DNA from 3 places in the Paenibacillus sp. JCM 18996 genome. Region 1 is predicted to be linked to each of the others. Evidence: riboswitches for the same ligand, from Rfam matches in the RefSeq annotation. Region 1 holds a riboswitch; each other region holds the start of a gene.

Region 1 (8,010 bases):
ATGTGTATACAAGGGGCAAGCTGGTACTTTTGTCCATTGAGCAGCAGTTAGGCAAGTCCGGCATGGAGAAAGTGCTGCGCACCTATGTGGACCGGTATAAATTCCGCCATCCTTCGACGAAGGATTTTCAAAAAGTGCTTGAGGAAGTTACCAAAATGGATTGGCAGCCCTTCTTCGAGCAGTATGTGTACGGCGGCATGATGTCCGATTATGCGGTGGACCGCATCTCTTTCAAAAAATCCGACACTTCGGGCAGCTATGAAAGCACAGTCACGGTCCGCCGGCTCGGGGGGCAGTATTCCTCGGTTCCGATCGAATTTCACTTCAGGGACGGCAGCATGATGGAAAAAGCCTGGGATGGCAGGGATGCCGAAATCCAATTCAAAATCACCAATACAACCCCTGTCGATTGGGTGTCTATTGATCCCCGGCACTCGATGATCCTGGAGAATAAACGCATCAACAACTTCATGAAGACGCGCATCGACCCGAAATGGAACATCCGGTTAAGTCTCGGCACGGAAAAAATCATTGAGACCCTGTTCGGCTGGGTCGCCTGGTGAGGTGGAAAAACGATGTGGAGCGCTATGAAAGAAGGATGGAGAACGACATTGAGGCAGCCGTTTGCGGTGATCACCCTTTTTATCTACCAGCTGGTGTGGGGGCTGTTCCTCTACCGGATCGTACAGGGAATTGTGGTGCCGCTTATGCACCGGTATCCCGGAAACCTGCTGCCGAGAGAATCGCTGCAGTTGGTTATGGCCGAAAGCCAGTTCCGGCTGATGAAGACCGACTTGACCCATTCCTACCTATGGCTGTTATTGGTCCTGCTTCTTATGCGGATGGCTATTCATTCCTTGTTGAACGCGGGCATCTACTATTCCCTGGCCCACCCGGAAATGAATTCCGGCTACCGGTTTGTGAGAGGCATACGGACGTTGGGCCTCAGCTTCCTCGGCTATTATCTGTTGCAAATGGCGCTTCTTCTCGGCCCTTTGTATTTCCTGCTTCCGAAGCTGTACAGGATTTACACAAAAAGCGAGAGCAATTCCGCTCTGCTGGCGGGGATTTCCCCCTATTTAGGCGGCTATCTGCTCTATGGCGGGCTGCTCTATCTCGTGTTCCTTTACCTGCAGTTAGGGAAGGCGATGGGTAAAAAGCCGCTGTATTCCCTGCTCTTCCTGTTCCGCTACAGCCTGCCGATTATGCTCCTCGGACTGGTCACTCTATCGATCACGGGCACGCTCACTCTTTTGGTTGTGTCCGCTTCCCTATTCTGGGCCGGGCTCGCCGCTCTTATCCTGTTCCAGGCCTACCGGTATGTGCACATGTTCGGCAAAATATGGGCGATCGCCTCGCAGATCAGGTATTGGACTCAGCGTATCGATGTGTGAACAGACGTGTGGACAGACGCGTGAACAGTTGGGCTGACGCGTGGACAGACGTGTGAACAGCAGTTTGAATAACGGCAGTTTCAATCAGCAGTCAAACCAGTGCTGCATTACCGAGCCACACTTTCGCAGATTTGACTTTGTCTTGTGTATCTGGAGTAACAGCCTTATAACATTAAAAACCTCTTCTGCGGAAGGGGCTTTTTGACGTTTTATATCGATTTTTATTATTTTAAAATGTGAACATTATGTGACAAAGGGAGGAAAACCAGTTTCTTTATCGAAAGTTTAGACCTGCAAATAAAAAAAAACACACTATTTGTCGAATTTCCGTGACGGAAAACGGGGGAACCATTGTCTTGGGTGAATTGATCTCGCTTCAGAGTGATCATAGGGAACCTTCAACCGAACCCTCAAGCTAACTTCGTAGGCATGTGGAAGGAGTTTTTTCGTGTTAAAAAAGGCTTTTGCTCTGGCAGCAGGTGTTGTTATGTCCGTGTCGGTTTTTGCCGGTTCCGCATCCGCAGAAAGTCTGCTCAGCAAAGCGGTGAATTCGCTGGTAGGCACTCCCTACAAATATGCGGGAACCTCGACAAGAGGATTTGACTGCTCGGGATTTACCTCTTACTTATTCAACAAGTTCGGTGTTGATCTGCCTCACAGCTCCAAAGGTCAGAATGGCGAAGGACAGTGGATCTCCAAAAGTAACGTAAGACCCGGAGACCTCGTCTTTTTCAATACAGACGGTGTAGGAGTTTCCCATGTAGGAGTGTATGTAGGCAACGGCAAATTCGCCCACTCGGCTACGAAGGGTGGCGTGACCATCTCAAGCTTGGACAGCTCTTACTACGCCAATCGTTATGTGTCTGCGCGGCGTGTGGTTTGGGACGATCTCTACGACCAGATGATGACGGACGAAAACTAATTGAACGATGATAAGCAAAATTACTGCCCCGCTCGGCTAAGTCTGTGGACAAGCTGCGCAGGTTTTTTTTGTTATGGTTATTTACCCTTGGGGGCGGCGGTTGAAACAGGTTAGGGGGAAGTTTTTTGCAGCTGTTGTGCGCATGCTAGCGGGGCTTATTTGCAGAGATCTCCATGAGGACCAATACGAACGATATCTGTTGAATGGTTGTTTGCGAGTTATGACAAATTGAGTATCGTACCCGTTAAGAATAAATCTTAGCGGAATAGGCTACCGATTTTGTATTAGTTCATAGATCGGCAGCCTTATTTATTTTATGTACCAATGCAATGTAAACTATACTTGACATAATAAAAAACTTAAATTACATTATGTATATATAATTTTACATTTAGTAAAAAATATCTGACAAGGGGATTAAAGCATGACCTATCAAGAAAAGAAGAGCATCATATCATTGATCAGCACCATACTCATTTTTGGATCGTACTGCTTGTACATGTACCCACGATATCCCGACGGTAGCCCGGAACTTTCGGAAACCTTTCACTATTGGGGATCATTTGTTCTCGTCTTAATGCTGGTTTCGATTGTTGCGCATATTATCATCAGCATTATTTTCAACATCTTCTTAAGAATGGCGACCGGAGAGAAGGAACCCGCATTCGAGGATGAACTGGATAAGCTCATCGGTTTGAAGTCGAATCGAAATTCTTTTGCCGTATTTATCCTCGGCTTTCTTCTGGCTATGGGATCGTTGGTCATTGATAAGCCGTCACAAGTGATGTTCTTGATCCTGATCTTATCCGGATTCATTGCCGATGTAACCGGATCCATTACGAAACTTTATCACTATCGGAAAGGAGTCTAAGATGGGAAAAAATCTTGTCGGCAATCACATCCGAAAATTACGGTTTAATCATGATGAAATGACCCAGCAGCAATTGGCTGACAAGGTGGGCGTAACAAGACAGACGATCGTATCCTTGGAAAAGGGTAACTACTCCCCGTCTCTGGAACTGGCTTTTCGCATTGCTCACGCCTTCGACTTGCCTTTGGAAGAGGTATTCTTTTACGGGGATGACACAAAGGAGTAACAATAAGGATGTTCATTGGAGGAGAAAAGCAAATGGATTTTTCTATCAGAAAGAGCTCATTGATTGTGGGAGTCCTGTTTATCCTTGCAGCCGTTTCGTCGGTCATTGGCGGTCTTATTTTATACAAACCCATCCTCAACGATCCCGATTACCTAGTACAAGGTTCCGCTCACGCCAACCAGGTGATATTAGGAGCGGTGATGGAATTAATTCTTGTCGTTTCAGCGGTCGGTACTGCGACCACCATGTTTCCGATTTTAAGAAAATATAATGAAACGATCGCTCTTTGGCATCTTTGCTTCAGGTTTCTTGAAGCTGTTATCATCACTATCGGCATAATTAGCGTACTATCCCTATTGACCTTAAGTCGGGAATTCGTAGCAGAAGGAAGCCCGGATACCGCCTCATTTCAAATTTCAGGTACATTATTAAAGGCTGTACACGACTGGACCTTTGTTCTTGGGCCCGCTTTCATGCTTGGCATCAACACGATGATGTACAGTTACATATTTTATAAATCCAAGCTCGTACCCAGATTTATACCTATCTTGGGTATATCAGGGGCAACGCTTATTTTTATTCAAAGCTTGTTCGTTATGTTCGGTGTCATTGAACAAGTTTCTACTTGGGGTGCGATTTTGGCCCTGCCGGTAGCTGCGAATGAAATGATTCTCGCCGTTTGGCTAATCGTTAAAGGGTTCAATATATTGGCTTATAGATCCCGTTAGCGGAGTGATGGACTGTCTTGTGGGCAGCCCATTGATTTACTCATCTAGTATCAATCTTTTGGCTGATTCAACAACCATCTGTCCCGACTGTCGGGCTGTGGTTCACTCCGGGTTTTTTGAAACTGTTTTCCTCGATTTCTTGTTTGCAAGCCGTTGAACGAAAAGCCCAAAAAGGCCGTAACAGATCATCAACCAGCAACCTGTCACAGCCCCAAAACCAACGTCATACGCGGCCTCTCCGCTCTTACTCTTCCCCCGTTGCAATCGGGTTGTCTTCATACGAAACCCAGTCGCTCCAGCTGCCGGCGTACAGCTTCACATTAGGGAAGCCCGCTTCCGTCAGCGCCATAAAATTCGGCGTCGCCGTAACACCAGAGCCGCAGTAGACGATGATCTCGTCGTCCGGCGAAAGATGTGCAAACCGGTGCCGCTGGTCTTCGGCCGGCTTCCAGTAGCCGTCTGCGGTCAGCGACTCCTTCCAGAACTCATTCCGTGCTCCCGGAATGTGCCCGGCCGCCTTGACGATCGTCTCTTCCACGCCGAGGTACCGTTTGCTTTCCCGCGAGTCGATCAGCGTGACTCCCGGACGGTTCAGCTTGCTCCGCACCTCTTTCATCGAGGCCAGCAGCTCAGGGTGCGGTTGCGATTTGAACACTGCCGGTTTCACATCCGGCAGCTCGTGCGTCACCGGAAAACCATCCTCTTTCCATTTGGAGTAGCCGCCGTCCATGACGTAGACTTCCTCGTGTCCCAGCCATTTGAGCAGCCACCAAAAACGGGAAGCCATCGCTCCTCCCTGGTCGTCGTAGGCGACTACTTTTTTCGAGGCATCGATGCCCGCCTGTCCCAGCTTCTCCGCGAGAGCGGCCGGTTCCGGCAAAGGATGCCGTCCTCCGTGGGGCATTTTCGAGCCGGAGAGGTCCTGCTCCAAATCGAAATGCACCGCACCCGGCAGGTGATCCTTGGCGTAGCTTTCTTTGCCTGCCTGCGGCTGGCCCAGCACAAATCTGCAGTCGGCCAGCACCACATCGGAATGCTCCATATGCGAGGCCACCCATTCCGTACTCAAAATCGTTTTCACCATAATCACTCCTTGGAATTGTTTGCTGTCTGTCGTTTGTCGGCATTGTTTTTTCTGCCATTGTTTTCGCTGAACTTATGTACCGCTAATACTAGAATTCTATCGAATAACTCAGCCAATCCCCTGCTATGCCGCCCATCCGCTCATAAAACTTCCAGCCCGCGCGTTCTCCAGGGAAGTCGTATTTCCACCGAAGAGCTCATCTGCCGTTCCTCCTGCCTTTTATCGTGAAAAATCCGTATGGATCTACTCTACATGGGATTGAGTTTTGTTACAATAGGGCAGAACATGCTGAAACCGCAGGGTTAAAAGGCGCCGGGAACGGGTAAAAAAAAAGACAGAAAGAGGTGGGGGAAGTGGCTGAAAAACAGACGAAAGAAAGAAAAAGCTCTGCGCAAGCGATCCATTGGCGGATGGAACCGATGTCGGAGCGGCAGGGGCAGGAAATCTGCACTTGGGCTTACGAGCCGCCGTACGATGAATACAACTGGCCCGCTTGGCATGAAATGGCCGCTCACGGCATGGAATTTGCCGATCCGGATATCCGTGAAAAGCAGTATTATGCAATAACGGACGAAAAAGGGCAGCTTTGCGGATTCGCCCAACTGTTCCCGATGGCAGGTGTTACCCGGCTTGGGATCGGCATGCGTCCCGATTTGACCGGTAAAGGCCTTGGCGCTTCTTTTGTACGCCATATTGCCTTGGAAGCGGCGAGAAAAGAGCCCGTTAATGAAATCGATCTGGAGGTCCGCACCGACAATCCGAGAGCATGCCGCACGTATGAGAAAGCCGGTTTTGAGCTGACCGATACATATAGAAAGAAAACGCCCGTTGGCTGGTTGGAGTTTCACTGCATGGTTTTTCACAAGAAGGAAATAAATGACAAGCAATGAATATATATAGTAAGGCACATTGCTGACAATCTTTGAAAAAGGACTGATTCCCTATGAAAATGGCCATGCGCTACATCATTCTCTATGTAAGCGACCGCGAAGCCTCCGTCCGTTTCTACCGCGATCTTCTCGGACTGCCGGTGAGGCGGGAGCAGGGCACATACATCGAATTCGATACGGGCAGCACTATGCTAGCGCTAAACACCAAGGAATTTGTACGCGAAATGATGGAGTTTCCGGTACCCAACCAGACTTCCCATTCGTTTGAAATCGGTTTTGTCGTAGAGGACGTGCGGGCGGAGATTGAACGCCTGTCCGCACATGGAGTACCCGTATTGACCAAGCCCGCGTTGAAACCATGGGGGCAGACCGTGGCTTACATTTCGGATCCCGACGGTCATTACATTGAGATCTGCTCCTCCATGGATCACTCCTCGCCCGAATAAAGCTTGTCAAAAGCGCGGGCGGCTTGAAAATCCACACTTGTCAGGCCGCCCGCGTTCCATGTCGTCAGCCGTAGGGTCACCAACCTGAAATCAATGGTGATAAACGGATGATGGTTCATCGTTTCGGCCGCCTCGGCCAGCTCGCACACGAACCCGACGGCCTGCTTGAATGTTTTGAAACGATATTTGCGGACGATCCACTTGCGGTCGTCGCGATGCCAATCGTGAAGGGTCGTAAGTTCCGCCATAATCTGATCCTCGGACAGCTTCATCTCTCTCGCCTCCCCGGCACCATATCAAGATCATTGGGGCTCCCCGCAAAGTATTCGGATTTCGCTTCGACAGCTTCACTTCACTGTGTGTGGTCTGCTATGGAGCGGGCAACGCCTTTGCAGCGGCCGTATGCTCCAGCATCTTCTTCGCGACTGTGTAGCAATCCTCAACGTGTTTATTTCCTACATATTTCATCGCGGTAAAGCTGAGACCTGCGGCCAGCCCCTGCCCTACGACCGGCACAAATTTCGCCGCCTGCTTGACCGCAATGCGTTTGCTGAACTTTTTCAAAATCCCCAGAAGAATCCCCCTGGTTATCATCTGGCCCACCAGTTTGCTTCCCACCGTCTTGATTATGCTGTACAGCAATGCCTTTTTTTCATGGTCCAAGCGGGAAATATGCGCCTCCGACAAGCCGAACCGGTAGTTGATTTCGGGTAGCATCTCCAGGAGTATCGCAAGATCCGCCGCTATATCCGTACCTGGCAGGGGCACTAAGGCAGCTGAACCGGATGCTGCAGCTCTTTTGGTCACGAGTTTTTTGCATTCCGCTCGAATCTGTTCCAATTGCTCCATTGTAGTCGGCAACATGAAGACACCGCCTTTTTACTATAGTATAACACCTCTTAACCCTCAGCGTCGGCTTTTAATCAAGCGCAGGGTTCTTTCTTTTAAAAAAAGGATATGCTAAGGAAATGGGCATTTTCGGAAAAAAATGTGGTATGATGAAGGGATAGAGGTTTAACGTTCGGAGGGAATTTCGGAAGTATGATAAAGCTGCAGATCCCCAAAAACCGCATAAATTATTTGCTTCAGCAGCTTCAGGCGCATTTTGATACGACGGAGCTGGAGCAGGGTTGGGAAGACTTTCACAAGGGCGTCGTCCACGATGTCGAGCTGGTGCACAGCATCGTCACGGCCAAAGTGGGCGTTCCGCATAGATACCGGGTCTCTATCGATTTGGATTCGTTCACGGGCAGTGAATGCGAATGCGGGCAAGGCCCTCGCTGCAGACATGAGGCTGCGGTTATTTTTCAGCTGTACACCCCCTTCGGAAGGCCGGAACTGCTGCTGAACCAGCTCAAGCAGGCGGTAAAAGTGCGCAAGAAGGCCACTCTCGGCAAACAGGCGAAGAAGGCTCCAGACCGGATCGTCACGCCTTCGCCTGAGGATTCG
Region 2 (8,010 bases), 750 kb from region 1:
TTGAGCGGATCACGGAACCGATCGATTTTTCCTCGTTGTATGCAGGTATGATGACCAGCTTTTTCATTTCGTTCCCCCTTTGAGAGACACACTTCCGAACGCGCCATTTAATGGACGCACGACCGTCTACAATTGTTGCGCAAAACAAAAAAAAAGTGAACAGGTAAAATATAGTGACCATTAACGCCAAAAAAAGCGATTGAAACAGTCAAGTGAACCTGGGTTTACGCTTTCACCAATCAGGCCATAGAGGAATAACTCCTCCTTTTATGATACTATTAATCTATTACTACCATAGGGAGGAAAATATGTCCACTAAACCAAGAGCATTCGAGGAGTCTTATCAGGGGGAGAGCGCGGTATGGCTGCAGGCCGGACCTTACGAGGCTGCGGTTCTGCCCGACACCGGCGCTAATCTGATCGCCTTCCGGGATATCGAGAAGCAGTATACCTTTTTGAAGGAGCCTTTGGCGGACGAAATGGAAGCGTTTAAGAACAACCCGATCATCAACGGCATTCCGGTGCTGTTTCCGCCCAACCGTTATGAAGACGGCAAATTCCCCTGGAACGGCAAAACCTACGAATTCCCGGTGAACGAAAAGAGCACGGGAAACCATCTGCACGGATTTTTGCACAACATTCCCTGGGAGGTCGAATCCTTCGGGGCCGATGAGACGGAAAGCCGGGTCACGCTGGTGCTGCATATACGTGAAGGCCATCCGGTGTACAGCTATTTCCCGCACACTTTCACGGTAAGGCTTCGCTATACGTTGAGCGGGCAAGGACTGTTTCAGCATGTGACCGTGCGCAATAAAGGCAAAGACCGCATGCCCTGCCTGCTCGCGTTCCACACCTCCATTAACGCGCCTTTCGTTTCCGGCGGATCCGCTTCGGATTACCGTTTCCGTATGACGATCGGCGAACGCTGGGAGCTTGACGAACGGATGCTGCCCACGGGAAAATATCAACCGCTCAAACAGGAAGAAGAGCTCATGCGCGGACAGGGCGTCTCGCCTTTCTTCGAGCCGATGGACAACCATTATACTTCCCGGCCGCAGGACGGCCGCAACCGGATGGAATTGACCGACTCGCGCAACGGGGTTACTCTCGTTTACGATGTCGGCACGGCTTACAAGCAATGGATGATCTGGAACAATAACGCGACGGAAGGATTCTTTTGCCCGGAGCCGCAAGTGAACCTGGTGAATGCTCCTAATATGGACCTCCCAGCCGAACAGATCGGCCTGATTGGCCTGGAGCCCGGGGAAATTTGGGAAGAAACCAGCCGGCTCTACATCAAATAATTCATCCGGCTGGTCACTGGTGCCTGGCTGATTGGCATGATGGCCCGGCCAGCCAGCCCTGAGAATGCTTGCATGGATTGGGCCGGTTCGCACTCATGGCCCTCGGGATTGCCGGCAGGCAGCGCCGGGGGCTTTATGCTGCGGAATGGCGGCAAAGTTCTCCAATTAGGGGGCTTAAGAGATACCGCCCTTCTAATCCTTAAGGCTATACCAGCTTTCGTAGTCGTGGACTGCATATCCCTTGAAAGAGGCGCGGCCATGGATCGTACCGATGACTTTATCCATCTCCCGCAGCATCAAAGCCTGTCCATAGGGATAAAAGGTGATGGGCCCTTCGCTGCTCGGCCGTGTTTCGACGGCGATGATAATGCTTCCGCCTTGTTTCTCCGCTGCGTTCAGTTCATTCTCCACGATGCTGATAATATCGGCTGCATTGTCACGGTAAGCCATCAGGGTGACCTGGTCCAGCCTGCGGATCATCCAGTCGGACAAAGGGATTTGTGCGCCGTTCCCGTCGGATACTTTCAACATTTCCAGCCAGAACGGCAGCTGAGCACCAGCAGTCAAGCCGGGGGCGCCTGTTTTCACTTCTTTGACGAAAGTGTCTACCGTATCTCTCCATAAGCCCAGCATCCTGTCTGTGTCCTGCTGCCACACAGGCAAAATGTACGGCTCTACGTCCAGACAGATTCCTTTAAGCTGCCGGTTGACCGCAGCGCCTGCATTATAGGTTTTAACCCAGTCGACAAGCTTGTCCATTTTATTCCGGTTCTCCGGCAAAATCCAGTCGGGCGCTCCGCCCAAAGCGTGGACTTCCATGCCAAGCGTGCCGGCTTCCTCGATAAAGCTGCCGTAATCCTGCGGGGCAACATCCGGATCCATCTGCAGGTAAACGAGATTGACGCCGTTTTTATGAAGAAACTGAAACACTTCGGCTTTATTATTCAGAAGCTGGCCGGTATTCCATAAATAAGTGGCTTTATACATCGGTTTCTCTTGAGTGAGGTATGTCTTCACATACCCTGGCATCTCCTTCATCGCCAAATCAAGCAGCGCAGCCATTTCTTGACGGCTCATCGGTTCCTTGGGACGGTAGGACCATACGCCGGAAGCCATCTTAACGTCCGCTCCGTACCATTTATGGGAAATCACGCTGCTGACCGCTTCCAGCGCCCAGGTGTCGGGCTTTTCCTTAAAGCTCGAGCTTGTGTCGGGATACAGCCCTTGTTTACGGGCATATCTCCAGACCATGGCGGCGGCCTCCTGCCTGGTGACGGGTTGATCCGGCAAAAATGCCGTTTCCGTTGCACCGTCCACGATACCCGCTTCATAAGCGGCACGTATATACACAGAGCCCCAATGGCCCCCGATATCCGTAAACGGAACCCGGCCCCCATTGTCGTTCAACCGAAAAGCACCCGCCGCAAATTTGGCAAACTGCGCCCGGCTCATGGCCTGTTCGGGACCGAATAACCCGTCAGCAATGCCGTCCGCGATCCCCAGCTTCTTTAACTCTTCAATATAGGGAAGATAAGGACTTGTTCCCGGTATGTCCGTAAAATCCGCAGCAGACGCAATTACATTTGACCAGATGAACGCATTAATGACGACACACAAAATGATGGAGATTTTTTTCATTCCAGTTCCTTTCCCTGCCACATTTTTAACCGATACCAATTATAATCCATAATTAACGAATAAACCCATGGTAATATCGACCAAAAAAACGTCCTTAGGACAAGAGCGGGAGGCTGATGGAGGATGAGTACGTTTAAACCGGAAATGAATATCAGCACGGCGGAAGCTTTTTTGCAAAAGCTTTTGAACGGGCCGGTTTCCCGTCTCCATCCGATCGAAGGAGGGGAATTGAGCAAAGTTTTCAGCTACAGCCATCAAGACAAGGAATTCGTCATCCATTTTAACGGCAGCGGGGAAGGCTTTGAGAAAGAGCGGTATATACATGAAACGTTCTCATCACAGGGCATACCGGTTCCGAAGGTGCTGGAGGTCGGCAGGGCGGGCGAATTATACTTTTCCATTGCGGAAAAAGCTCCTGGACGGTCGATCGTCAGCTGCCCGCAAAATGAAGTGAAGGAGATTCTGCCCGACCTGGTAAAACAATTCTCTGCAATCAACCGGGTCTCCCTGGGCAAGTCCAAAGGTTACGGGTGGATCCAGCCCTCGGGAGACGGAGTTTATGGCAGCTGGCTGGAATTTCTCGAGTCTTTTTTTCTGAAAGAGCAATCCGGTTTTTGGGAAGGTTGGTATTCGCTGTTTGAGCATAGTTTCCTGGAGCGGGATGTATTCGAGCACTTGTATGCCATCATGATGGACCTCGCCAAATGTTCGCCCGGAGAACGCTATCTCGTGCACGGAGATTTCCACTTGGGGAACATGCTGACGGACGGGCGCACCGTGACCGGCATCGTCGACTGGGAAATGGCCATGTACGGAGACTTTGTGTTCGATTTGGCCACACAGCATCTATGGACCCCTCAGCTGCAAATTCCTCAAATGGTGCGCGATGTTTGGACGAGCGAGGGGCGCGAGATTCCCAAATTCGAAGAAAGGCTGCGATGTGCCCTGCTCTTCAAAGGATTGGACGGCCTCAGGTTCTACGCCAAGAAAGGCGACCGCAATGCCTACGGCATGGTAAAAAGCGAGCTGCTGCGCTGACGGACTGAATACCTGCGGCAATGCAAGCTGATGGCTGAAACAACCCCCTTATTACCCAATAAAACGCAGGCTTAAACATTTTACCAATAATTACATATTCATCAAAAAAGAAAGGTATGGTACGATAAATCTCGAAAAATGCCAAAACTTTGGAAGGATTTCCATGTTTCCAAAGTGCGGGGGAGAGCTTCATGACGCAGCCGCGTCTTTGGGGTGAATCGCTTTAGCGAAGGGATGTATCCTCATCCCAAACCCGACAACTAACCTCGCAGGCCCATTAAAAGGAGGAGCAACATGAAACGGTTCACCAGGAAAACTTTTTTTACTCTGGCATTAGGTCTATCGATCGCAAGCATTGCGACACCCGCATTCGCAGCAACTTACCAGGTTCAGCCCGACGATACTATGTGGAAAATTGCAACAGCCAAAAATATTCCGCTGGAGTCGATACAAAAGGCTAATCCGGGAGTAGATCCATTGAACCTGCAGACAGGGCAAACCCTGAACCTTCCCGATGTCCGCTACACGATTCAGGAGGGAGATACGTACTGGATTATTGCGAACAAGCTGAAGCTTCCTTTAAAAGAGCTGATGGCCGCCAATCCGAAACTCGATCCTCTGAATTTATACCCCGGCTTAGTGTTGACCCTGCCTTCCGCAGCCCCCGTTAAGGCGAACACTGTTCAGGCCAGTCAAGCATCAACGTCCGCAAATATCATTTCGGCATCTGCGAATACCGTGAATGTTTCCGGACAAGCCCTGCCTTATAAGAAGATTATGTCGATGACGGCCTCCGCTTATTCGGATTCCCCTGAAGAGAACGGATGGGGAGCTGTCGATTATTATGGCAACCCGCTGAAGCTGGGAACCATTGCTGTCGATCCTGCCGTCATCCCGATGGGATCCAAAGTTTTTATTACCGGCTATAACTTCAAAAACTTGCCTGACGGCGGGCTGGTTGCCTACGCTACGGATCAGGGAAGCGCGATTAAAGGAAACCGCATTGATATTTTCATTCCCGGTCATAGAGATATGGTAGCCAATTTTGGTTTCCAGGACGTGCAGCTGTATGTGCTGCAGTAAATAACAAAAGAGTGTTCCGGCTTTGTGGCCGGCGCGCTCTTTTTTTCTTCGATGGAAAGGATTTAGACAAATACCGAGATTGGATAGCTATTAGGAAATCCGTATTTTCTCTTGCAATAAGGAAAATTATAGTTTATTTTTCAAGTAGTTCCAATTATAAACGATTTAAAAGAGCGATTGCAATTGGAATGGGAGGCATGCAGATAAATTAGACAAATTTAGAATTTCAACTCACTTTGGAACAGGCTCAGCTGGAGTTGGATTATTCTTACACCGTTTAGCTAATGCCGAACAAAAGATAGGTAACTTTAATTTCACATTGGATAGTATCTTATTAAAGTCCCCATGGAATCCTAGACAAAACTGACTCATTTAAGGGCTTACAGCAGCCACTACATTTCTACTAGTGTACTTTTCGCATGAAATTCATCAGGGGAGATTATCACTATCCTTTGATCGATAATCCAGATTCCATATTATTAACCAGTATTTTCTTTTCCCACACACGGCTCTTCCAACGGATGGCCAGGAGAATCGCCCTGCACCATTCATCGATTGCCATTGTCCACCACAATCCAGTGAGTCCCATATGGAATCGTAGGCAAAGCAGGTATGCCAGAGGTATACCTAATAAGAACGGGAAGATGATTGCCATCAATGCTGAAAATCGGACATCGCCCGATGCTTTTAACGACTGTGTAATGATCAGATTAAAGGTACGTCCTGGTTCGAGAATGATACAAATGAACAAAAGGGTAGTACCCATATTAATTATCTCGGTATTATCTGTAAAAATTCCAAACAAAAACTGTCCCGAAACTGCTGTTTTGTATTAAAACTATGTTCCTGTTCACCCCCAATTAAGAAAAAGGGTATCTCTCGGATACCGCTTCTGGTGTAGTGACTGTGCATACTCGCTGTGCGACAGCCTTCCGACGCATCTTCACCGTCGCTGCTCGCCAGCCCTCCAACAGATCATTACGCTAGTTGCACGCAAGCCCTTAGACGCATCAGTGTCGCTGGCTGGGCGCCAGCCCTCCGACACATCATCATCACCGCTCGCTGCACGCCAGCCTTCTGACACGTCTAACCGCTCGCTGCGCCTGGACTGTAATAGCAGCTATGCCGGCATAGCTATCCACCTGTTTCTTCCAATGCGCTTAAGAATACGCCTCCAAGTCTTTCCTATCATTAGCCTTTCCCCCTTCCCTAACTAAGTTTGACACCTTCGATACGTACAATGATAGTCAGATTATGTAAAATAAACTGTAGGATCAAATAAAGTTATTGTAAAAATGGCAGTCGCCCAATGAGAAAACTCTAGTCTGGTACTAACAGCTGCAATTTGCAATATGATACTGATTATCCTCGCGATCCTCGGTGTGTTTCCATATTGCTCTTGACTGTGGCGTGGATCAAGGTCACATAGATCCTCATTGGTATTGTGTTTCTGCTGTATATGGGCGCAGTCACTTGGGGGATCCCTGCTCCCGCCACCTCTTCCGAACGGAAGCCTTGATTATGTGGACCAGCGGGGTCTATGAAACAATAATAAAAGTGGTAATAGCACTTGACTTACACATTGGATTTCTACATCAATCTTCCACTGGTTTGACCCATACTTTTCTTCGATATCGTGGACAATAGGAGTTGATTAGGGATACGGTTGTTGCAGTTCTTCTATAGTCTAGTCCCATAGTCTGATGGTATCGGTATGAATATATAATCGCAACACAAAACTTGCAGAAATGTAGGATTAAATAAGCTGTCTAATGACAGCCCTTATCCTAAGCCGATTCATCCCATGCCTAAAGGCAAGAGCTTTCTCGGCTAGATTATGTAAATTTGCATTAATCACTTGCTGAGTAACACAATCGTTTACCATCTCATAACACGCAAAGAAGTTTATACCACTGTCTCCCGCTTCAACCGCACCAAAGCCTCCACGTTCCGTGTCGTAATAGAGTGCACGCCGGCGGCAAGAAAGCGCCTCATCTCCGTTTCCTCGTGTACCGTCCATACGTATACCGGAAGGCGATGCCCGGCAGCAGACTGCAGAAGCTCCGGTGCGACTGCGCTGTAATGAATGTTGATGCCAATGCATGCTGCGCTCAAGGCGTCTTCGCAGTTCAGCTTGACCGCTTCACTGTAAGGCAGGGTTTGAAAGTAGAGGTGTTCGGCATTCAGCAGCTTGCGCAGGCGCGGGTTGAGCTGTTGCACGATATGCGCCCGGCCGGCCTCGCAGCCGGACAGAAACACCTGATCAAGCAGTCCGTTCTTTTCCACCAATCTGGAAACAGGCTCGACGCAATCGTCGGATTTCAGGTCGAGATTCATTAGTTTGCCGGACGGCTGAATGAGGGACAGAGCCGATTCCAGCTTGATGATGCGCATCGTTTCTCCCGGCGCGCCGTTGTGGGCCTCTATATCCAGTTCGCTTAATTCGGCGTAAGTCATCTGTGAGATGCTGTACCTGGTTCCATCAGGCAGGCTCACAGCATCATCGTGCGCAAGTACAAGCACACCGTCCCGGGTGATTCGGATATCGTCCTCCACCACATCGGCTCCGTGCTTCAACGCGCTTTCGACTGAACGCAAAGTATTGTCCGGCGTTCCCATACAGCCGGTGTGCGCGGTAATGAGCGGAAATGTTTTCATAGGTCATTCACCTCGTCGGAAGAATAGTGTCAAATAGATTCCCCGAAATAGATCGGGTTCGTCATTGCGGCAAGCAGCAGCGCTCCTCCCGCTTCCTCAAAGCATCGCCAGACTTCGGCCCGGACATACTTCCGGCCTGTGGCCGTAAACTTCTCCTCAAGCGGGACCTCGCTGAGGTCCTGCGCCGCCGTTACCCATTCCCGCTCCAGTCCCCGATCGCTGATCAGGCGCACCCGGTCGCCGGCGCGAACGCCTTTGGCCCGCATGCTCACCGCATGGCCGGCAGGAA
Region 3 (8,010 bases), 990 kb from region 1:
TGTATTCCGCTATTTGATGTCCAGAGGGGGTATTTCGGGCAGAGTGTTTTTTTAAGCTGAAAGATACAAAACGTATCCAGTTGTCAATATAAGGATTGGCAGTAGTATTCAACATATGATACAATATGTATCAAAAACTGACAGGAGGACAACCTTTTGGAAAATGGGGAAACTTCGGCCGGAACGGTGCAGGATACGGTGCATCCTCGGTTTAAACATTATTTGAAATCCAATTTGATCCATATTCGCAAAAATCTTTACCTGAATTCGAGCGACCCTTTATTTTATGAGAAAATGCTGCGCTACTCTGATCCCAAATCCCCTGAAGCACATTACATGCTTGCCAGGAAATACGAGAAAGACGGTGCTTTGGCCAAGGCGCTGTTTCATTACCAGGAGGCAGCCGGAACGATCACTTCTCCCTATGCAATGAAAGCGAGACAAGCGGCAAGAAACTTGAGAGGCCTAAGTCAAGCGGGACAACAGCAGCTGCACATGATGGCTCCGCAAAGGAAAGTCTCAGGCTGGGTTAAATGGCTTCTGCTCATCCTCCTTGCCGCCAATCTGGTGCTTCTCATTTTATTGTTGAACATGGATACGGTAAAAGCCGTTGTGTCCAAAGCCAGACATTGGCCGGTTGGAAAGGAAGTGGTTTACGAGACGGTTGATGTCTCTTTTGTGATCTATCTCCCCTACAACGAGGCAGTCGAGAAAATAGAAAAGACACTATACGGCAAAGCGATGGAGATGGCAAGCAATCAGCCGGGACGCAATATTCAGCTTTTCGGCATCATGACCTCGGACCGGTCGCTGCTGGGCAGAACGATTCCTTTAACCAGCGAAGCTCTAAAACAATCGGCTTTCGTACAAGCTGAGTATAACGCTTCCATCGACCCGTCGGTGAGGATCCGGTTCATAAATCGCGATGTCAGCAAGCAAAGCGCTGTCTCGACTCCACTTAATCAGGTGGCGGTAAATCTGGTGAGAACGGCGCTTCAGTCATACATACAGGAGAAGGGTTCTCCCCCTACCAGCATAGAGTCCCTCACAGCCGATTACCCCGATAATTATTTAAGCATCATTCCTGGCGAGGCAGTGACGGGGGATAACCATGTTGCAGCCAGTTTTGACGGCAAGGGGGGATGGGTGTTCCATCCGAGCGCAGGACAGGTTGAGGATATGTTCTATCCGAACAGCGTGGACGAGCAGCAGGCGAAGCAAATTCCCTATGAACCTGTAAAAATCATAGTCTCGAAGCAAGACTACACCTTGAAGTTGGTGAGCGGGTCCACCGTTATTGCAAGCAAACCGGTGGGGCTCGGTAACCAGGATGCGACGCCGGAAGGGGATTTTACGATACGGGAGCGGGTGATCAAGCCGACGGGCAGTCAGCCGAATGTTTATGGTGAAGCGGGTCTGGGCATGGGCCAATACGCGATTCACGGTACAAATGACCCATCGTCGATAGCGGCGAATAAATCGCTGGGCTGTGTCAGGTTATCCAATCGGGATATCACGGAAATATTTCCACTCGTTCCGAAAGGGGCTCCCGTTCAAATCGTGCAGGGCTTCCCGCCGGCATATGAGAATATTGTTGCATTGAATGTCGACAGACTTATTTCCAACCAAAAGCCGAACAAGAATGAAACCGCTGCCAAATCCGTTTTTTATTGGTTGGGATAAACAATTGAAAGCGGATTTTTACGTGACTTACTCTTGAGTAATCAAGGTTTTTTTGCGTTCATCGGCTTGCATATTTCTTTCTTTTTTCATCAATCAATGCCTACACAGGCATTTCCTACTTCCTTAAGCTCAAAGACAGAAGGATGTACCGACGGATTATGGACTATAAAAGAAGCTTCTGATCGAAGCGTTCTTGAGGTTGGTGCGTAACGTGCATTTAGCATAGCGGTACGGCCGGGGCCAATGCCGGTAAATTCGGAGCCGACTATTACAACTTTCAACAGCGGCTTCTTCCCGTTTAAATGGGGGAGCCGCTTGGTTTTTGCTTAAACCTGCAGTGATGCAGGGATCTTAAGCGTTCAGCTTCCTGTGCGGTTGGAACTCGTTCAACGTGCTGAATTCGATAGGACTTTCTTGGAATTGAAAAGGTATTTCAATGATTACTGCCGGAGAGCCATTATGACGATCTGATCTTAAACCGGATCCGGAGGGCGGGATTTTTATTTTGCGCGGCGATTCTGGTATGCTGTTAGGTAAAGGAGAGTGATCGCATGAGCGCAGAGCAAATGGAATCAAAATATGAACTCGCGACTTTTGCAGGGGGCTGCTTCTGGTGTATGGTCACGCCGTTCGAGGAACTTCCCGGCATAATAAAAGTGGTATCCGGTTATACAGGCGGGCACAAGCCGAATCCGACGTACGAGGAAGTATGCTCGGAGACTACGGGGCATGCCGAGGCGGTTCAAATCACATTCGACCCGGGCATTTTCCCTTATTCAAAGCTGCTGTCGATTTTCTGGCAGCAGATCGACCCGACCGACGCGGGCGGGCAGTTCTTTGACCGGGGCGAGTCGTACCGTACGGCGATTTTTTATCATAACGAGGCGCAGAAGGAACAGGCGGAGGCCAGCAAAAAAGAGCTGGAGGAAAGCGGCCGATTTGACCGTCCGATCGCCACGCAGATCGTTCCCGCAGCGGAATTCTATCCGGCCGAGGATTATCATCAGGACTATCATCACAAAAACCCGATGAGGTATAAAATGTACCGTAAAGGCTCGGGCCGCGACGCCTTCATCGACAAACACTGGAAATTCACCAAAAACCCGGATGAACTGAAGTCAAGGCTGACTGAGCTGCAGTATCACGTCACGCAGAACAACGGCACGGAGCCTCCGTTCCGCAATGAATTCTGGGATGACCATCGGGAGGGCATATATGTGGATATCGTATCCGGCGAGCCTTTGTTCAGCTCCATGGATAAGTTCGACTCCGCGTGCGGCTGGCCGAGCTTCACGAAGCCGATGCATCAGAGCCAAGTGATCGAGAAATCCGATTTGAGCCATTCCATGGTGCGGACGGAAGTACGCAGCAAACAGGCGGATTCCCACCTGGGTCATGTCTTCAACGACGGTCCGCGCGAAACGGGAGGCCTGCGTTACTGCATCAACTCCGCTGCACTGAGGTTCATTCCCAGGGAAGAGCTGGAGCGGGAAGGCTACGGAGAGTATTTAACGCTGTTTGACAAATAGAAACAAATACAATAACTCACAAAATAAAACAAGCAAGCAAAACATCCTGTTTTGCTTGCTTGTTTCAAAAGAGGCGAACATGGAAATCGGGTTAGTCGCCTAACTGGTGCGGCGTCTCCAGGATGTTCTCAAGGTTGCAGTCGAGGGTGTACAGCTCCGTCTTCTCGCCTGTCACCTCGCAAACAGCGGTAAAAGAGGAAACCACCTCGCAGCGCGTAACGAAGGAAAGGGCTTTCTTCATCAAATCGCCGCCCGCCTCGTCCGTTTCGCCTTCGCCTGTCTGGGTCGGCTCCACGTCGGGCGCACCTGCGAAGGCAAAGGTTTCTTCCACCGGAGTTCCCTGAGAGATAATCAGGATTTTATTCTTGACGATATGAATTTCGGTCCGCTCCGAACTGCTGCCGAGCATTTCCGTTTCGTAGTGCTTATACCATTCGCTGATCGACTGCTTCATAGCGGCTCTTGCATCGGTTAACATTGTGCTTTCACTCCTATTCGGCAATGTTTTGCGGGAGACAACAAAAGAAGCCCGTCGAAATAGAGGGAACTCTATTCGTGGACTTCTTCCCACACGGCGGAAGCCGTGCATTGCACGATAGTTGTTGCCTCTCCCTATACGCTTGCGAGGTTAGCTGACGGATTCGGGCGTGAGAGTCACCCTACCAAAGAAGCCTTCCTGTGGATTCACCCCTGGAATTGCCGGCGCGCCGGCAGCTCCGATTGGTTCCCCCGCTTCTCATTCGAAAATGAGAATTCAGCGATTTAAAAGTTCACTTAAACAGATAAAGTGCTGTACATCTATTATAAACTACAAAAGGCACTCCTGAAACCATGTCAAACCGCTAATATGACCGTTTACAGCGAATATTTGAAGATTATTGGCGAAAATAATGATATTTTATTCAAGGTATCTGCCATATACTCTCGAAATCTGTCGTTTACACAGATTATTGGTATTTGGGCAGCCAAGAGCCATGGGCTTCAATCAGCTCGTCGCACATGGCCACGATGTCGTCAATCGACAGCTCGGCGGCTGTGTGAGGGTCTAGCAGCGCCGCATGGTAGATGTGCTCTTTCTTCAGCGTCATTGCCGCTTCGATGGTCAGCAGCTGGGTGTTGATATTGGTACGGTTCAACGCGGCCAGCTGAGGGGGCAGATCTCCCACATAAGTCGGAGTGACGCCGTTCTTGTCCACCAGGCAGGTTACCTCCACGCAGGCTTCCTTCGGCAGGTTGGTGATCAGTCCGGTGTTCATCACGTTGCCGCCGATGCGGAACGGCTCGTTGGTTTCCATTGCCTCGAACATATAAGAAGCGTACTCTTTGGAACGCGTATGTTCGAGATTCTTGTTGTTCACCATCTCTTCCCTCATTGTCTTCCAGCGGTCGATCTGGCGGACACAGCGGCGCGGATACTCGTCGAGCGGAATATTGAAGCGGTCGATCAACTCCGGATAATTTCTTTTGATGAAGTACGGGTGATATTCCGCATTGTGCTCGGAAGACTCGGTCACGTAGTAGCCGAAGCGGAACATCATCTCGTAGCGCACCATGTCGTCGTGCTTTTCTTTCTGTCTCTCGGCGGCTCTGCGCTTGATCTCGGGATACAGGTCCCGGCCTTCCCTGGTTACTTCCAGCAGCCAGGCCATGTGGTTGATTCCGGCGATTTTGGCCTGCACTCCTTCGGTGTCCATTTCGAGGCTTTTGAACAGATGCGGGATGCATCCCTGCACGCTGTGGCAGAGTCCGACTGTTTTCACTCCTCCGTAAGTGTTCATTACATTGGTGAGAACAGCCATCGGGTTCGTGTAATTTAAGAACAAAGCGTCAGGGCACACTTCCTGGATATCCCGGGCAAAATCGAGCATCACCGGGATCGTGCGCAGGTTGCGGAAAATGCCGCCGATTCCGACAGTGTCGGCTATCGTCTGGCGCAAGCCGTATTTCTTCGGAATTTCAAAATCGGTAATCGTACAAGGGTCGTATCCGCCGACCTGGATGGCGTTTACTACAAATTTCGCGCCCCTGAGCGCTTCTTTGCGGTCGCTGTAAGCTTTAATGCTGCAGCCGCTGCCTGTAGTGGCCTTCAGGTTGTTCAGCATGTTCTCCGAATCCTTCAAACGCTCAGGGTCGATATCGAACAAAGCTAATTCATAATCCTGAAGCGCGGGGGTCATCATGCAGTCTCCAAGGACATTTTTGGCAAAAACGGTACTTCCTGCTCCTAAAAAGGTAATTTTCGGCACAGCTGTGTTCCTCCTTGAAAGTGGTTTCATTTCTAAACAAACTATACGCCTATATACAACGGTTTCGAATGGAGAGATTCCACTTTCATATGGACAGATGTAGTTTTTTGTTGATAAAATGAGAAATAATAGCCTGAGTTCCTGTGAACCGGAAAATCCGAAAGGAGTGCGGCTTATGCCGGCCTATTCACATGCGGTGGCGATCAATCCCTCTCCCGGCAAAGGTGAGATCACAGTCCTGTTCAGCGGAGAATCGCAAACCCGGGCGTCCCATAAAGTGGGCCCCCAGCTTTTGGATTATTATTTGCTGCATTTTGTAACTTCTGGTAAAGGAAGCTTTTATTCAATGGGAAAAGGATATGAGATTGGGGCGGGCAGCAGCTTTATTATTTTTCCGGGAGAGTTGTCCAGCTACGAATCGGATCCGCATGAGCCCTGGAAATACCGTTGGATCGGATTCAGGGGCGACCGTATCGCGGAATATCTCAGCCAAATCGGAATTTCTCCCCACCAGCCTGTCATCCATACGGAACAGAAGCGGAGAATCAATGCGCTGCTGAGCCAAACCTTCGTCTGCCTTCAGAGAGCCGAAAGGGGCTGCGACATGAAGACGGGCGGCTATATGAGGCTGCTGCTGGCGGAATACGCCAAAGAATCGAAGACCTCGGTAAAGGAGCAGAAGGTGAGCGAAGCCATCCGCCAGCAGGTGGAACAAGCGGTCCGGTGGATTACACTGCAATACTCCCAGCCGGTTTCGATCGAAGAAATGGCACGCTCGCTCGGGTACCACCGCACGTATTTGTCCAAGATGTTCAAGCAGTTCACTGGGATGTCGCCGATGAATTTTCTGCTTAAAGTACGGATGGAGCGCGCCAAATTGCTGTTGGACCAGCCTTTGACGATTGAGGAGGTCGCTTCTTCGGTGGGTTTTGCGGACCCGCTCTATTTTTCCAAGCAGTTTAAAAAATGGTACGGCTGCTCCCCGACGGAGTTCCGCGGCAAAATCCATACGGAAGACGGTAACTGTGTCGTATGATGAAAATAAAAGACTGCCGGGCCTTGTCAAATCCGCGGTCAATGTGCAATATTTTACAAGACAAAAGAGGGAGTAAAATAGTACAATAGAATGTGGGAGAAAATAGGCAACTCGTACTGACAGCAAAACTGATCTGGAGAGGATACGGAATATGTCGGAACAGGAAAATAACAACGGACAGGACCACAACCTGCAAAACAACCAATCTGATGTGCAAATAGATACCAGAGAGCTGCTCAACGCGTTGATTGCTCTGAAGAACGGAAAGTTTGACTACAGGATGCCGTACGACCAGACCGGAATCACGGGAAAAGTCGCCGATACCTTCAATGAGATCATGGAGATGCAGGAAAGTCTCGTCAATGAGGTCAAGACGGTGGCGAGAGTCGTCGGCAAAGAAGGAAAATTGTCCAGAAGGTTTACGCATAAAAATACGGGCGGCAGCTGGCAGGATTGCTCCGAGTCGCTGAACGGACTGATTATCGACCTCATCCAGCCTACCAGCGAAATGGTCCGCGTAATTAACGCGGTGGCTCAAGGGGACCTGTCGCAAAAGGTGGAGCTCGAGTACGAAGGGCGCGCCCTGACAGGCGAATTTTTGAGGACGGCCAACAACATCAATATGATGGTGAACCAGCTGTCGACATTCGCTTCCGAGGTTACGCGCGTTGCGCGGGAGGTAGGTACGGACGGCAAGCTGGGCGGGCAGGCGGACGTCAAGGGCGTATCCGGAACATGGAAGGACCTGACCGACAGCGTCAACAACATGGCGAGCAATCTGACCGACCAGGTCCGTAACATCGCCGGAGTGACGACGGCTGTGGCGAAAGGGGATCTGTCGAAGCAGATCACCGTTAACGCGAAGGGCGAGTTCCTTGAGCTGAAGAACACGATCAACACGATGGTGGATCAGCTTTCCACGTTCGCCTCCGAGGTTACGCGTGTGGCGCTCGAGGTAGGTACGGAAGGGAAGCTGGGCGGCCAGGCGGACGTGAAAGGCGTCTCGGGCACATGGCGCGACCTGACCGAAAGCGTGAACAATATGGCGAGCAACCTGACCGGCCAAGTTCGGAACATCGCGGTAGTCACCACTGCCGTGGCGAACGGGGATTTGTCGAAGAAGATTACGGCGGACGTTCAAGGGGAAATGTTCGAGCTGAAGAACACGATCAATACAATGGTGGACCAACTCTCGACATTCGCCTCCGAGGTGACGAGGATGGCCCGTGAGGTCGGCACCGAAGGGATTCTCGGCGGACAAGCCGAGGTTACGGGCGTTGCCGGCACATGGCGCGACTTGACCGAAAGCGTCAACTATATGGCGAGCAATTTGACCAACCAGGTGCGCAACATCGCGGAGGTTACCACAGCGGTCGCGAACGGAGATCTTGGCAAGAAAATCACCGTTGATGTCAAAGGGGAAATGCTGCAGCTCAAGAGCACCATCAACACGATGGTGGAGCAGCTGTCCACTTTCGCTTCCGAGGTTACAAGGGTGGCGAGAGAGGTTTCGACG

What was found. A riboswitch is a leader RNA that binds a small molecule or an ion and turns the genes downstream of it on or off. The one in region 1 is predicted to bind cyclic di-AMP.
Region 2: another riboswitch for cyclic di-AMP. It lies ahead of ACZ5N7_RS17730 (LysM peptidoglycan-binding domain-containing protein); the one in region 1 lies ahead of ACZ5N7_RS14090 (C40 family peptidase).
Region 3: another riboswitch for cyclic di-AMP. It lies ahead of ACZ5N7_RS09335 (Na-translocating system protein MpsC family protein); the one in region 1 lies ahead of ACZ5N7_RS14090 (C40 family peptidase).

Annotation. Positions count from the first base shown of each region.
Region 1 covers NZ_AP043884.1:2,863,691-2,871,700, forward strand. The annotation lists gene ACZ5N7_RS14080 (M1 family metallopeptidase) at 1-563, shown strand, start outside; gene ACZ5N7_RS14085 (hypothetical protein) at 576-1,394, shown strand; cyclic di-AMP (ydaO/yuaA leader) riboswitch at 1,702-1,840, shown strand; gene ACZ5N7_RS14090 (C40 family peptidase) at 1,882-2,316, shown strand; gene ACZ5N7_RS14095 (hypothetical protein) at 2,741-3,187, shown strand; gene ACZ5N7_RS14100 (helix-turn-helix transcriptional regulator) at 3,189-3,413, shown strand; gene ACZ5N7_RS14105 (DUF4386 domain-containing protein) at 3,446-4,141, shown strand; gene ACZ5N7_RS14110 (sulfurtransferase) at 4,386-5,222, opposite strand; gene ACZ5N7_RS14115 (GNAT family N-acetyltransferase) at 5,636-6,115, shown strand; gene ACZ5N7_RS14120 (VOC family protein) at 6,169-6,561, shown strand; gene ACZ5N7_RS14125 (4a-hydroxytetrahydrobiopterin dehydratase) at 6,543-6,833, opposite strand; gene ACZ5N7_RS14130 (hypothetical protein) at 6,931-7,425, opposite strand; gene ACZ5N7_RS14135 (hypothetical protein) at 7,603-8,010, shown strand, end outside.
Region 2 covers NZ_AP043884.1:3,608,811-3,616,820, reverse strand. The annotation lists gene ACZ5N7_RS17750 (glycosyltransferase family 2 protein) at 1-67, opposite strand, end outside; gene ACZ5N7_RS17745 (aldose epimerase family protein) at 309-1,304, shown strand; gene ACZ5N7_RS17740 (S-layer homology domain-containing protein) at 1,497-2,942, opposite strand; gene ACZ5N7_RS17735 (phosphotransferase family protein) at 3,066-3,980, shown strand; cyclic di-AMP (ydaO/yuaA leader) riboswitch at 4,110-4,269, shown strand; gene ACZ5N7_RS17730 (LysM peptidoglycan-binding domain-containing protein) at 4,275-5,063, shown strand; gene ACZ5N7_RS17725 (MATE family efflux transporter) at 5,509-5,868, opposite strand; partial or broken gene ACZ5N7_RS17720 (IS200/IS605 family transposase) at 6,677-6,760, opposite strand; gene ACZ5N7_RS17715 (glycerophosphodiester phosphodiesterase) at 6,969-7,721, opposite strand; gene ACZ5N7_RS17710 (CehA/McbA family metallohydrolase) at 7,751-8,010, opposite strand, start outside.
Region 3 covers NZ_AP043884.1:1,873,900-1,881,909, reverse strand. The annotation lists gene ACZ5N7_RS09345 (L,D-transpeptidase) at 157-1,683, shown strand; gene msrA (peptide-methionine (S)-S-oxide reductase MsrA) at 2,235-3,212, shown strand; gene ACZ5N7_RS09335 (Na-translocating system protein MpsC family protein) at 3,304-3,690, opposite strand; cyclic di-AMP (ydaO/yuaA leader) riboswitch at 3,814-3,982, opposite strand; gene melA (alpha-galactosidase) at 4,160-5,458, opposite strand; gene ACZ5N7_RS09325 (AraC family transcriptional regulator) at 5,634-6,494, shown strand; gene ACZ5N7_RS09320 (HAMP domain-containing protein) at 6,646-8,010, shown strand, end outside.